Regions from separate parts of the Geobacillus sp. E263 genome, predicted to be linked through region 1. Evidence: riboswitches for the same ligand, from Rfam matches in the RefSeq annotation. Region 1 holds a riboswitch; the other holds the start of a gene.
What was found. A riboswitch is a leader RNA that binds a small molecule or an ion and turns the genes downstream of it on or off. The one in region 1 is predicted to bind S-adenosylmethionine.
Positions count from the first base shown of each region.

Region 2: linked by a shared signal. The riboswitch ahead of metK (methionine adenosyltransferase) and the one ahead of FNL97_RS13385 (methionine biosynthesis PLP-dependent protein) in region 1 are both predicted to bind S-adenosylmethionine.

Region 1 is NZ_CP041632.1:2,616,745-2,622,057, forward strand. Features, by position in the region: gene metC (cystathionine beta-lyase) at 1-971, opposite strand, end outside; gene FNL97_RS13385 (methionine biosynthesis PLP-dependent protein) at 976-2,079, opposite strand; SAM riboswitch class I at 2,156-2,268, opposite strand; gene FNL97_RS13390 (GTNG_0744 family esterase) at 2,500-3,228, shown strand; gene FNL97_RS13395 (YjcG family protein) at 3,293-3,814, shown strand; gene FNL97_RS13400 (GNAT family N-acetyltransferase) at 3,816-4,247, shown strand; gene spoVIF (sporulation-specific transcription regulator SpoVIF) at 4,687-4,944, opposite strand; gene FNL97_RS13410 (YjcZ family sporulation protein) at 5,064-5,213, opposite strand; gene FNL97_RS13415 (hypothetical protein) at 5,290-5,313, opposite strand, start outside.
Region 2 is NZ_CP041632.1:670,924-676,236, forward strand. Features, by position in the region: gene FNL97_RS03465 (DUF2584 domain-containing protein) at 1-32, shown strand, start outside; gene pckA (phosphoenolpyruvate carboxykinase (ATP)) at 63-1,649, opposite strand; SAM riboswitch class I at 1,835-1,949, shown strand; gene metK (methionine adenosyltransferase) at 2,130-3,341, shown strand; gene asnB (asparagine synthase (glutamine-hydrolyzing)) at 3,543-5,313, shown strand, end outside.

The DNA.
Region 1 (5,313 bases):
GCAAATACGGGGATGCGGACATGTTTCACAAACGCCCGGACCGCTTCTTCATCGGCAAGGCGGAACGATAATACCGCGCCAAAGCCTGATGCTTGGTAGCGCTGAATCGCATGGCCCGGATGATACGTAAGCCCTGGATAATACACTTCTTCCACTTTTGGATGGTTTGCTAAATAACGGGCGATGGCAAGCGCGGATTGCGACGATTGTTCGAGGCGGACGTGCAGCGTCTTTAATCCGCGCAACACAAGCCATGCGTCTTGGACGCCGAGCACCGCTCCGAAAGAGTTTTGCAATTTGTACAGCTGTTTGGCAAGTTCCTCGTCTTTGACAACAGCAAGCCCGGCAACAACGTCGCTATGCCCCGATAAAAATTTCGTCGCGCTATGAAGGACGACATCGACGCCAAGGTCAAGCGGACGTTGCAGCGCGGGAGTCATAAACGTATTATCTAAAAATGTTAAACAACCGTTTGCTTTTGCTAGCTTCACAATCCCGCGAATATCGGTCACTTTTAAAAGCGGATTCGATGGGGTTTCAACGTAAATGACTTTTGTATTCGGGCGAATATGGGAAGCTACTTCATGCAAATCCGTCATATCAACGAACGTATATTCAATGCCAAAGCGGCTCAATACCTCGGTAATCATGCGGTATGTACCGCCGTAAACGTCTTCCGTCACAAGCACATGATCGCCTTTGGACAAGAGGAGAAAAGCGGTGGAAATCGCCGCCATTCCGGATGAGAAGGCGAAACCGCGCACCCCTCCTTCTAACGCCGCAATCGTCTCTTCCAACGCTTCGCGCGTCGGATTGCCTGAGCGGCTATAATCATATTTGCCGAATGTGTCAAAATCAAATTGATGGAACGTGGAAGCGTGCTGAATCGGCACACTGACCGCTCCCGTTTGAGGATCCATTTTCCATTTATTATGGAGCAGTTTCGTTTGAAAAGATACGTGTTGTTCCATCTCCCTACACCTCTTTCATACTTTTTAACGCTTGCGATAAGTCAGAAATTAAATCTTCGACATGCTCGATGCCGACAGAGAAACGAAGCAGCCGGTTACAGACACCGTTGGCGATTCGGATTTCTTCTGGAATATCGGCATGGGTTTGCGTTGCTGGATACGTAATAAAACTTTCAACTCCACCTAAACTTTCGGCGAATGTAATTAATCGTAAACTTTGCAAAAAGCGGTTGACCCATTTTTCTTCGCGCAAACGAAACGATAACATGCCGCCTCTTCCCGGGTATAATACATCAGTAATATCTTCATGCGCCGCTAAAAATTCACTGATTCGCTTCGCGTTTTCTTCGTGCTGTCGCATCCGAAGCGCCAGCGTCTTCATGCCGCGAATAAGCAGCCATGAATCAAACGGTGAAAGCACAGCGCCAATTGCGTTCTGATATTCCGCAAGCCGCTTGCAAAGTTCCTCCCCCTTCGCAACGACGAGACCTGCCAACACATCGTTATGGCCGCCTAAATATTTTGTCGCACTATGGATGACGATATCGGCTCCTTGCTCGATCGGGCGCTGAATAACTGGCGTGTAAAACGTATTGTCAACAATGAGAATCAGCCCATGTTTTTTCGCCAGTTTTGCCACTTCCGCAATATCTGTCTCCTGCATTAACGGGTTCGTCGGTGTTTCTAAAAAAATCGCTTTTGTTTTTTCAGTGATGTAGTTCTCTACTAATCGTATGTCGCGAAAATCTACATAATGAAAAGACAAGCCGTATTTTCGCCAGCCGCGTTCAAATAAGCGATATGTACCTCCATATAAATCGGAGGAAACGAGAAATTCATCCCCACTTTCAAATAACGCAAGTACCGTCTGAATGGCCGCCATGCCCGAGCTGAACGCGTAGCCTTGGTCTCCTCCTTCTAGCTTTGCGATCGCTTCCTCGACGATTTTCCGCGTCGGATTGCCGGTACGAATGTAGTCAAATCCGGTAGACTTCCCGATTCCTTCATGACGGTACGCGGTCGAAAAATAGACGGGCGGATTGACCGTTCCTGTGACCGTGTCACTGCGGTTTCCGATTTGCGCCAATAACGTTTCCATTTTCTCCATCTGTATCTCTCCCTCTTCTATAAAATAAAAAAAGTCTTCTAAGAAGAAGACTTTTCCATACGTCGATCAGTGCTTCTTCTTATCTGCCGAATTGAAAAAATTCAATTCGCTGGATTTAGCACCTGGCCAAAAATTGGCTGGTTGCTGAAGCTTCATAGGGCCAGTTCCCTCCACTTCTCTTGATAAGAATGCATCCTTCACTATTCATTTTTTCTGATTACTAAAAAATGTACCTCATTTATCGTAAGTTTGCAAGAAATTTTTTAAATTTTTCAAATTGACACGTTGTTTTTATACGTTGGAAAAACTCCCGGCGCTTTTTTATGTAAATATTCATCATAATCTGCTGTGTTTGTTAACATGTTTTTACAAAAATATGGTACAATAACAGGTGAATCTGTTTTTGTTGGAGGATCCATCATGGCATTACAAAAAGGGACAATGCATGATTACACTATTTATAGCGATGAGCTGGATGAGGAAATAACGCTGCTTGCCTATTTGCCAAGTTCGTTTTCCCCGCTTCATAAGTATTCTCTTCTTATCGCTCAGGATGGGAAAGATTATTTTATGTACGGGAAAATAAAAAGCGTTATTGAACAACTGATGGAAAACGGCGAGATTGACCGCACCATTGTCATCGGAATTCCATATCGCGATGTTAAGGACCGCTATGAGAAATATCATCCAAACGGAAAGAAAAACAGCCGTTATTTGCGTTTTTTAGCACATGAGCTCGTTCCGTTTTTAGATCAAACGTTTCCTACGTACCAAATCGGAAAAGGACGCGCGCTCATCGGCGATTCCCTTGGCGGCACTGTATCACTAATGGCAGGATTATTGTATCCGCATACATTTGGAAAAATTGCGATGCAGTCGCCATATATCGATGAAGGAATCATCGAACAAATTTTACAATTTACAGAACCATCATTATTGCAAATTTACCATTCGGTAGGTACAAACGAAACAGCAGTGAAAACGACGGACGGAAATGTGCGCGATTTTATCACTCCAAATCGAAAGGCGCGTGAAGCGTTTATTCAAAAAGGATTTTTGTATGAATACAACGAATTTGATGGCGGTCATGCATGGACATATTGGCAGCCTGACGTTCCGCGTGCAATCGCGCATATCCTTTCTTTGTAAACACTACTATGCTCTTCGGAATTTTGTTATAATTAAGTACTACTTATCATAAGGAGGGGTTTTTATGAAATATGGTATTGCTTTATTTCCTTCGAAGCGAATACAAGATTTTGCCAATTCCTATAGAAAGCGTTACGACAGCCATTACGCCCTCATTCCGCCGCATTTAACCTTAAAAGAGCCTTTTGAAGCTGACGACCAGAAAATTAAAGAAATTGTAAAGGAACTGCGCAAAATCGCTGCTGAAACAGATGTCATTCCGTTAAAAGTGACAAAGTTTAGCTCATTTTATCCAACAAGCAATGTTATTTATTTAAAAGTGGAGCCGAATGAAACGCTCGAGCGTCTCCATGAACGGCTTCACAGCGGAATCCTTGCTGATAAGTCAGAATACGTATTTGTCCCTCATATTACCATCGGCCGTGATTTGCCAAACGCTGAATATGCTGATGTATACGGACAATTACGGATGCAAAACGTTCATTTTGAAGAAACGGTTGACCGCTTCCACCTTCTATATCAACTAGAAAACGGCTCATGGACAGTATATGAAACATTTCTTGTTGGAGGAAAGGAACAAGAGTAATATGAACGTAGCAATCGGAACAAAAAATGATACATCTTTATACAACGATGCCTTGCTTGTTCGACGAATCGTATTTATCGAAGAGCAGCATGTTCCGGAAGAAGAAGAAATTGATGAATTTGAGCAAGAAGCGATGCATTTTGTTTTGTACGATGGGGAAAAACCGATTGGTGCCGGCAGGTTTCGCACGATCGATAACGGTCTAGGCAAGATCGAACGAATTTGCGTTTTGCCGCAATATCGCGGCAGTGGGGCAGGAAAGCTGATTATGGAAGCGATTGAGCAGTTTGCAAAAAAACAAGGTGTCCCAAAAGTAAAACTGAACGCGCAAACACATGCGGAGCCATTTTATCAAAAACTTGGATATCAAACCGTTTCCGATGTGTTTATGGATGCTGGAATCCCTCATGTAACGATGGTAAAATCGCTTTAAGACCGTATCAAACGATGGTACGGTCTCTGCTCATTTTCTGCAATCCATAAAGAATAGTTGCGTACACTGTTGTTACATAAGCGGTTATTGCTATACGATATAGCAGCCAAGAGAAAATACAATTTCATTTCCAATTCATACATAAGCCGTTCGTGACTTAGTCAATCATTTTCGCGCCATATCATATTTTGCTGCACTAGTTTCTTTATATCTTCTGTATATTGTCCATGCCCTACAACAGCACGCTTCATTCGGAATGAAAGCAATCATTGTAACGTCTATTCCTTCGCGCATATTTTATTTCCTTTGTTTACTATTTATATTATAGATTTTCAAGACCGTCTTTTTGTAATTGATTCGCTTTAGTTGCCAATATTCATTTTTTTCTAAGGAATATAAAGAACAAAAGGGAGCTTCGATTCCGAAGACTCCCTTTTGCTTACTTTTTGTTATTCAACATGTTAGCAATCGTACTAAAATCAAGCTGTTTTCCGTTTTGAATGATCGTTTTGACGATTTGGTCTTCTAGCTCTTTTGGCACTTTCCGATTGGCGATTTGCGCGACGCGTTTGATGACGTGACGCACTGTTTTTTCGTCTTTAAAATTGGCATTTTGCAAAGAATTGGCTAATTCGAATACGTCTTTCATATTTACACCTGTTTTCTTTTCGATATTTTTAAAAAACTGATTATCCATTTACCAAATCCTCCTTTTCCTCTTATATCGTATGAATTGAAAACCAATAAGTGCATACATCAGAAAGAAAAAGTACGAGCTGCCCGTCGAATAGAACAGCCCGCACCCATTACATGACATTAGTATACAAACGCAGCACCGACAATAATTAACAAAATGAACAACACAACAATCAACACAAAGCTACTGCCATGGCCGAAACCGCCATAGCCAAAGCCTCCATAGCCGAAGCCTCCGTATCCTCCGAAACCGCAGCATCCAAAGCCCATAATGTTGCACCTCCTTACGCTTTGTTACTTTATCGTATTCATCATGCTTGCAACTGGTATAGGCGTATATGGAAATCTATTCCCCAAATATCCGAAACAG
Region 2 (5,313 bases), 1.5 Mb from region 1:
ATGAGCTGATTTCGTTGCATTCGATAAACTAAAAAAGGAGGGAATGATTCCCTCCTTGGAAGTTATACGATTGGACCGCCCAGCGCTTCGATTTCCGGAGCGATATGTTTAAACTTTTGAAAGTTTTCCCGGAATTTTGCGGCAAGTTCTTTTGCTTTTTGTTCATATGCTTGCTTATCGGCCCATGTATTTTTTGGCTGCAGCACTTCATCTGGTACACCAGGAATATGAATCGGAATTTCTAAACCGAAAATAGGGTCCTTCACTGTTTCGACATTGTCGAGTTCTCCTTCGACAGCTGCTTGCACCATTGCACGGGTATAGGCAAGCTTTATGCGGCTGCCGACTCCGTATTCTCCACCTGTCCATCCTGTGTTAACGAGGAACACTCGCACGTTATGTTCAACGATTTTTTTACCGAGCATTTCCGCATATTGCACAGCTGGAAGCGGTAAAAACGGAGCTCCAAAGCAAGTAGAGAATGTCGCTTGCGGAGAAGTGATGCCGCGTTCTGTACCCGCCAGCTTGCTCGTATAGCCGCTTAAGAAATGATACATCGCTTGTTCGCGCGTTAGCTTGCTAATCGGCGGCAATACTCCGAATGCGTCTGCCGTTAAGAAAATAATCGTCGACGGATGACCAGCGATGCTCGGATCAACGATATTGCTAATCGCTTGAATAGGGTAAGCAGCGCGGGTATTTTCCGTTAACGTAGCGTCATCATAATTAGGCAGTCTTGTATGCTCATCGATAATAACGTTTTCGAGCACCGCACCGAATCCGATCGCATCAAAAATTTGCGGTTCTTTTTCCCGTGATAAATTGATGCATTTTGCATAGCAACCGCCTTCGATATTAAAGATGCCGCGGTTGGACCAGCCGTGTTCGTCATCACCAATAAGACGGCGGTTTGGATCGGCGGAAAGCGTCGTTTTTCCCGTGCCGGATAGACCAAAGAATAATGCGACATCCCCTTCTTTACCGACGTTTGCCGAACAATGCATCGATAAAATTCCTTGTTCTGGGAGCAGATAATTCATCACAGTGAAAATCGATTTTTTCATTTCGCCAGCATATTCTGTGCCACCGATTAGCACGATCCGCCGTTCAAAAGAAATAATGATAAATGTTTCCGATCTTGTTCCATCAACAGCAGGATCTGCTTTAAAGTTTGGTGCGCAAATAACGGTGAATTCCGCTTTGTGTGTTTGCAGTTCTTCCGCTGTTGGGCGAATAAATAGTTGATGTGCAAATAAATTTTGCCACGCAAATTCATTAATGACTTGGATAGGTAAGCGGTATTTGGGATCAGCGCCGGCAAATCCTTTAAAAACAAATATTTCATCTTTTTTCATTAAATAGTCAATTACCTTATTGTATAAGTTTTCGAAAACTTCTTCAGAAATCGGCTGGTTCGTCGTCCCCCAATCGATTTTTGATTTCGTCGAAGCTTCTTCTACAATGTATTTATCTTTTGGAGAGCGACCTGTATATTTTCCTGTCGTTACCGCAACTGCTCCGGTAGCTGTCAACCGACCTTCATTTCGTTGCAACACTTTTTCTACAAGCTGTGCTACCGATAAATTATGAAACACATTTGGCTGTTGTAATAATGTGGTAAGTTTACTTGTCATATTAGCGACTCCCATGTACAAAACCTTCCTTTTTATTGAAATGGTCTCCTTAAAATAGTATAACACATTTTTATTATTAGTCCATACTATTTGTGACAATTTCTTTTCTTTTATTTTTCTCATTTTTGTTCATAAAAAAATTGTCTAATTTTGTTGACTTTCTTTATTTAATTACGATATGATAACTCATTGAACGGATACTCTTATCCCGAGCCGGTGGAGGGACAGGCCCGATGAAACCCAGCAACCGTCACAACTGGAAATGTGTGAAATGGTGCTAACCTGTGGCAAGGCAACGTCCTTGAGCGATAAGAGTGAAAGGAGCAATATGATTGCAATGACCTTTCCTCAAAATTACAGGAAAGGTTTTTTTATATGTCTATGTGTCAAGATATATAAAAGCTATAATAAAAGGGAATGAGTACCGTATCATCTGCAGTTTGCAGGAATACAATATTTAGACGTTCGATTATGAAAAGAGGAGGAAACTGACGAATGTCAAAAAAAAGACGTTTATTTACTTCGGAATCTGTAACGGAAGGTCATCCTGACAAAATTTGTGACCAAATTTCCGATGCCATTTTAGATGCCATTTTAGAGAAGGATCCGAATGCTCGCGTCGCATGCGAAACGAGCGTTACAACAGGGCTTGTGCTCGTAAGTGGAGAAATTACGACATCAACATATGTAGATATCCCGAAAATCGTCCGCGATACGGTTCGCGAAATTGGCTATACTCGTGCGAAATATGGTTTTGATGCCGATACTTGTGCTGTATTGACATCGATTGACGAACAGTCTCCAGATATCGCAATGGGAGTCGATAAGGCGTTAGAAGCCCGCGAAGGTCAGATGACTGACGAGGAAATTGAAGCGATCGGTGCTGGAGACCAAGGGTTAATGTTTGGATTTGCTTGCAATGAAACGAAAGAATTAATGCCGCTTCCGATTTCGTTAGCGCATCGTTTGGCACGCCGTTTGTCAGAAGTGCGGAAAGAAGCCATTTTGCCATATTTGCGTCCAGATGGCAAAACACAAGTAACAGTAGAATACGATGAAAATGGAAAACCAGTGCGTATTGATACGATCGTTGTATCAGCGCAACATCATCCGGAAATTACACAAGAACAAATTGAGCGCGATATTAAAGAACATGTCATTAAGCCGGTTGTACCAGCAGAACTGATCGATGAAAACACAAAATATTTTATTAACCCGACAGGCCGTTTCGTCATCGGCGGACCTCAAGGCGACGCTGGCTTAACAGGACGGAAAATTATCGTTGACACATATGGCGGTTATGCTCGCCATGGCGGCGGTGCGTTTTCTGGTAAAGATCCGACAAAAGTAGACCGCTCCGCAGCCTATGCAGCGCGTTATGTAGCGAAAAACATTGTTGCTTCAGGACTTGCGGATAAATGTGAAGTGCAGTTGGCATATGCGATCGGTGTTGCAAGACCGGTTTCCATTTCCATTGATACGTTCGGAACCGGAAAAGTATCCGAAGATATTTTAATTGAAGTGGTGCGCAACAACTTTGATCTTCGCCCAGCTGGCATTATTAAAATGTTAGATTTGCGCCGCCCAATTTATAAACAAACAGCGGCTTATGGCCATTTCGGACGCACGGACATCGATCTTCCATGGGAGCGCACTGATAAAGCGGAAACATTGAAAGAGCAAGCTCTTGCGTTAGCAAAGCAATAACAAACAGAAAAGGGAGTTACGTTATGTAGCTCTCTTTTTTTGGCAAAATCAAGGGCAAACGCAACGAAAAAGCATCTGCTTTGACTGCTCTGCAGAAAAGATTGGCAACAATTTGTTTCAAAAGAGTAAACGAAATGCTATATTCCTATTATGTATGGTATAACCAATAGGGTAAATATAAGAGGACAGGTGAAACAAAACATGTGTGGGTTTATCGGATGCGTTCATGATGAGCCGAAAATGCCAGACGAACAATGGCAGAAAACGTTCGAAGAGATGAATGATATGATTACACATCGTGGTCCGGACGATCATGGATACTATTTTGATGAATATGTCCATTTCGGGTTCCGCCGCTTAAGCATCATTGATTTAGAAGCAGGTCATCAGCCGCTTTCTTACGAAAATGAGCGGTATTGGATTATTTTTAATGGCGAAATTTACAATTACCTTGAGCTGCGGGATGAATTAGTGGAAAAAGGATATGAATTTGCAACCAACTCGGATACGGAAGTCATTATCGCTCTTTACAGCGCTGAAAAAGAAAAAGCGGTAGAAAAGCTTCGCGGCATGTTTGCGTTTGTCATTTGGGATAAAGAAGAAAAAACGATTTTTGCCGCGCGCGACCCATTCGGCATTAAGCCGTTTTTCTACTTAGAAGAAGCGGGTCGTACGTTTTTTGCATCGGAAAAGAAAAGCATTTTGCATGCGATGGAAAACGACGTTCTTGATTATAATGCACTGCAGCACTATTTAACATTCCAATATGTGCCTGAGCCAATGACCATGTCCGCTGGGATTAAAAAATTGGAGCCGGGCCACTATATCAAAAAGAAAGTCGGTGAAAAATTAACGGTACACCGCTATTGGAAAGCGCGGTTCCAGCCTGTATGGAAATCGGAAGACGAATTTGTGAAAGAAATTCGCGATGTTTTATTCGATTCTGTACGCGTACATATGCGCAGTGATGTGCCGGTTGGTTCATTTTTATCGGGCGGAATCGATTCTTCGCTGATTGCTTCGATTGCGAAGCAGTTTCATCCGAACATCAAAACTTTTTCGGTTGGTTTTGAATGGGAAGGGTTTAGCGAAATTACTGTTGCGGAAGAAACAGCGGAAAAATTAGGTGTCGAAAACATTAGCTACGTCATTTCACCAGAAGAGTACATGGAAGAATTGCCGAAAATTATGTGGCATATGGATGATCCGCTTGCCGATCCAGCAGCTGTTCCGCTTTATTTCGTCGCCCGTGAAGCGAGAAAGCATGTAACGGTTGTTCTTTCCGGAGAAGGAGCGGATGAGCTGTTTGGAGGATATAACATTTATCGTGAACCACAGTCATTAAAACTGTTTGATTGGATGCCTGGCGCGGTAAAATGGGTATTGCGCATCATTGCTCGCATTCTTCCAGAAGGGGTGAAAGGGAAAAGCTTTATCGAGCGCGGTCTAACGCCAATGGAAGAACGCTATATAGGGAACGCGAAAATGTATAGTGAAGAAGAAAAGCAAGGTTTGTTGAAATCTTACAAACATGGGTTGGAATATACGAAGATTACTCGTCCGTTTTATGAAGAGACAACCCATTATCCACCGATGAATCGGATGCAATATATTGATATTCACACATGGTTGCGCGGGGATATTTTGCTAAAAGCCGATAAAATGACGATGGCACATTCTTTGGAATTGCGCGTTCCGTTTTTAGATAAAGCGGTCTTTGAAGTAGCGGCAAAAATTCCGCCAGAAATGAAAACGGCTCATAATACAACCAAATACATTTTACGCAAAGCGGCAGAGGGCATTGTTCCCGATCATGTTCTTCACCGCAAAAAGCTTGGCTTCCCAGTGCCGATTCGCCATTGGCTGAAAAATGAAATGCACGATTGGGCGAAAACAATTATCAAAGAAAGTGAAACGGATCATTTATTCCATAAAGATGTGTTATATCGCTTGTTAGAAGAGCATTGTGCCA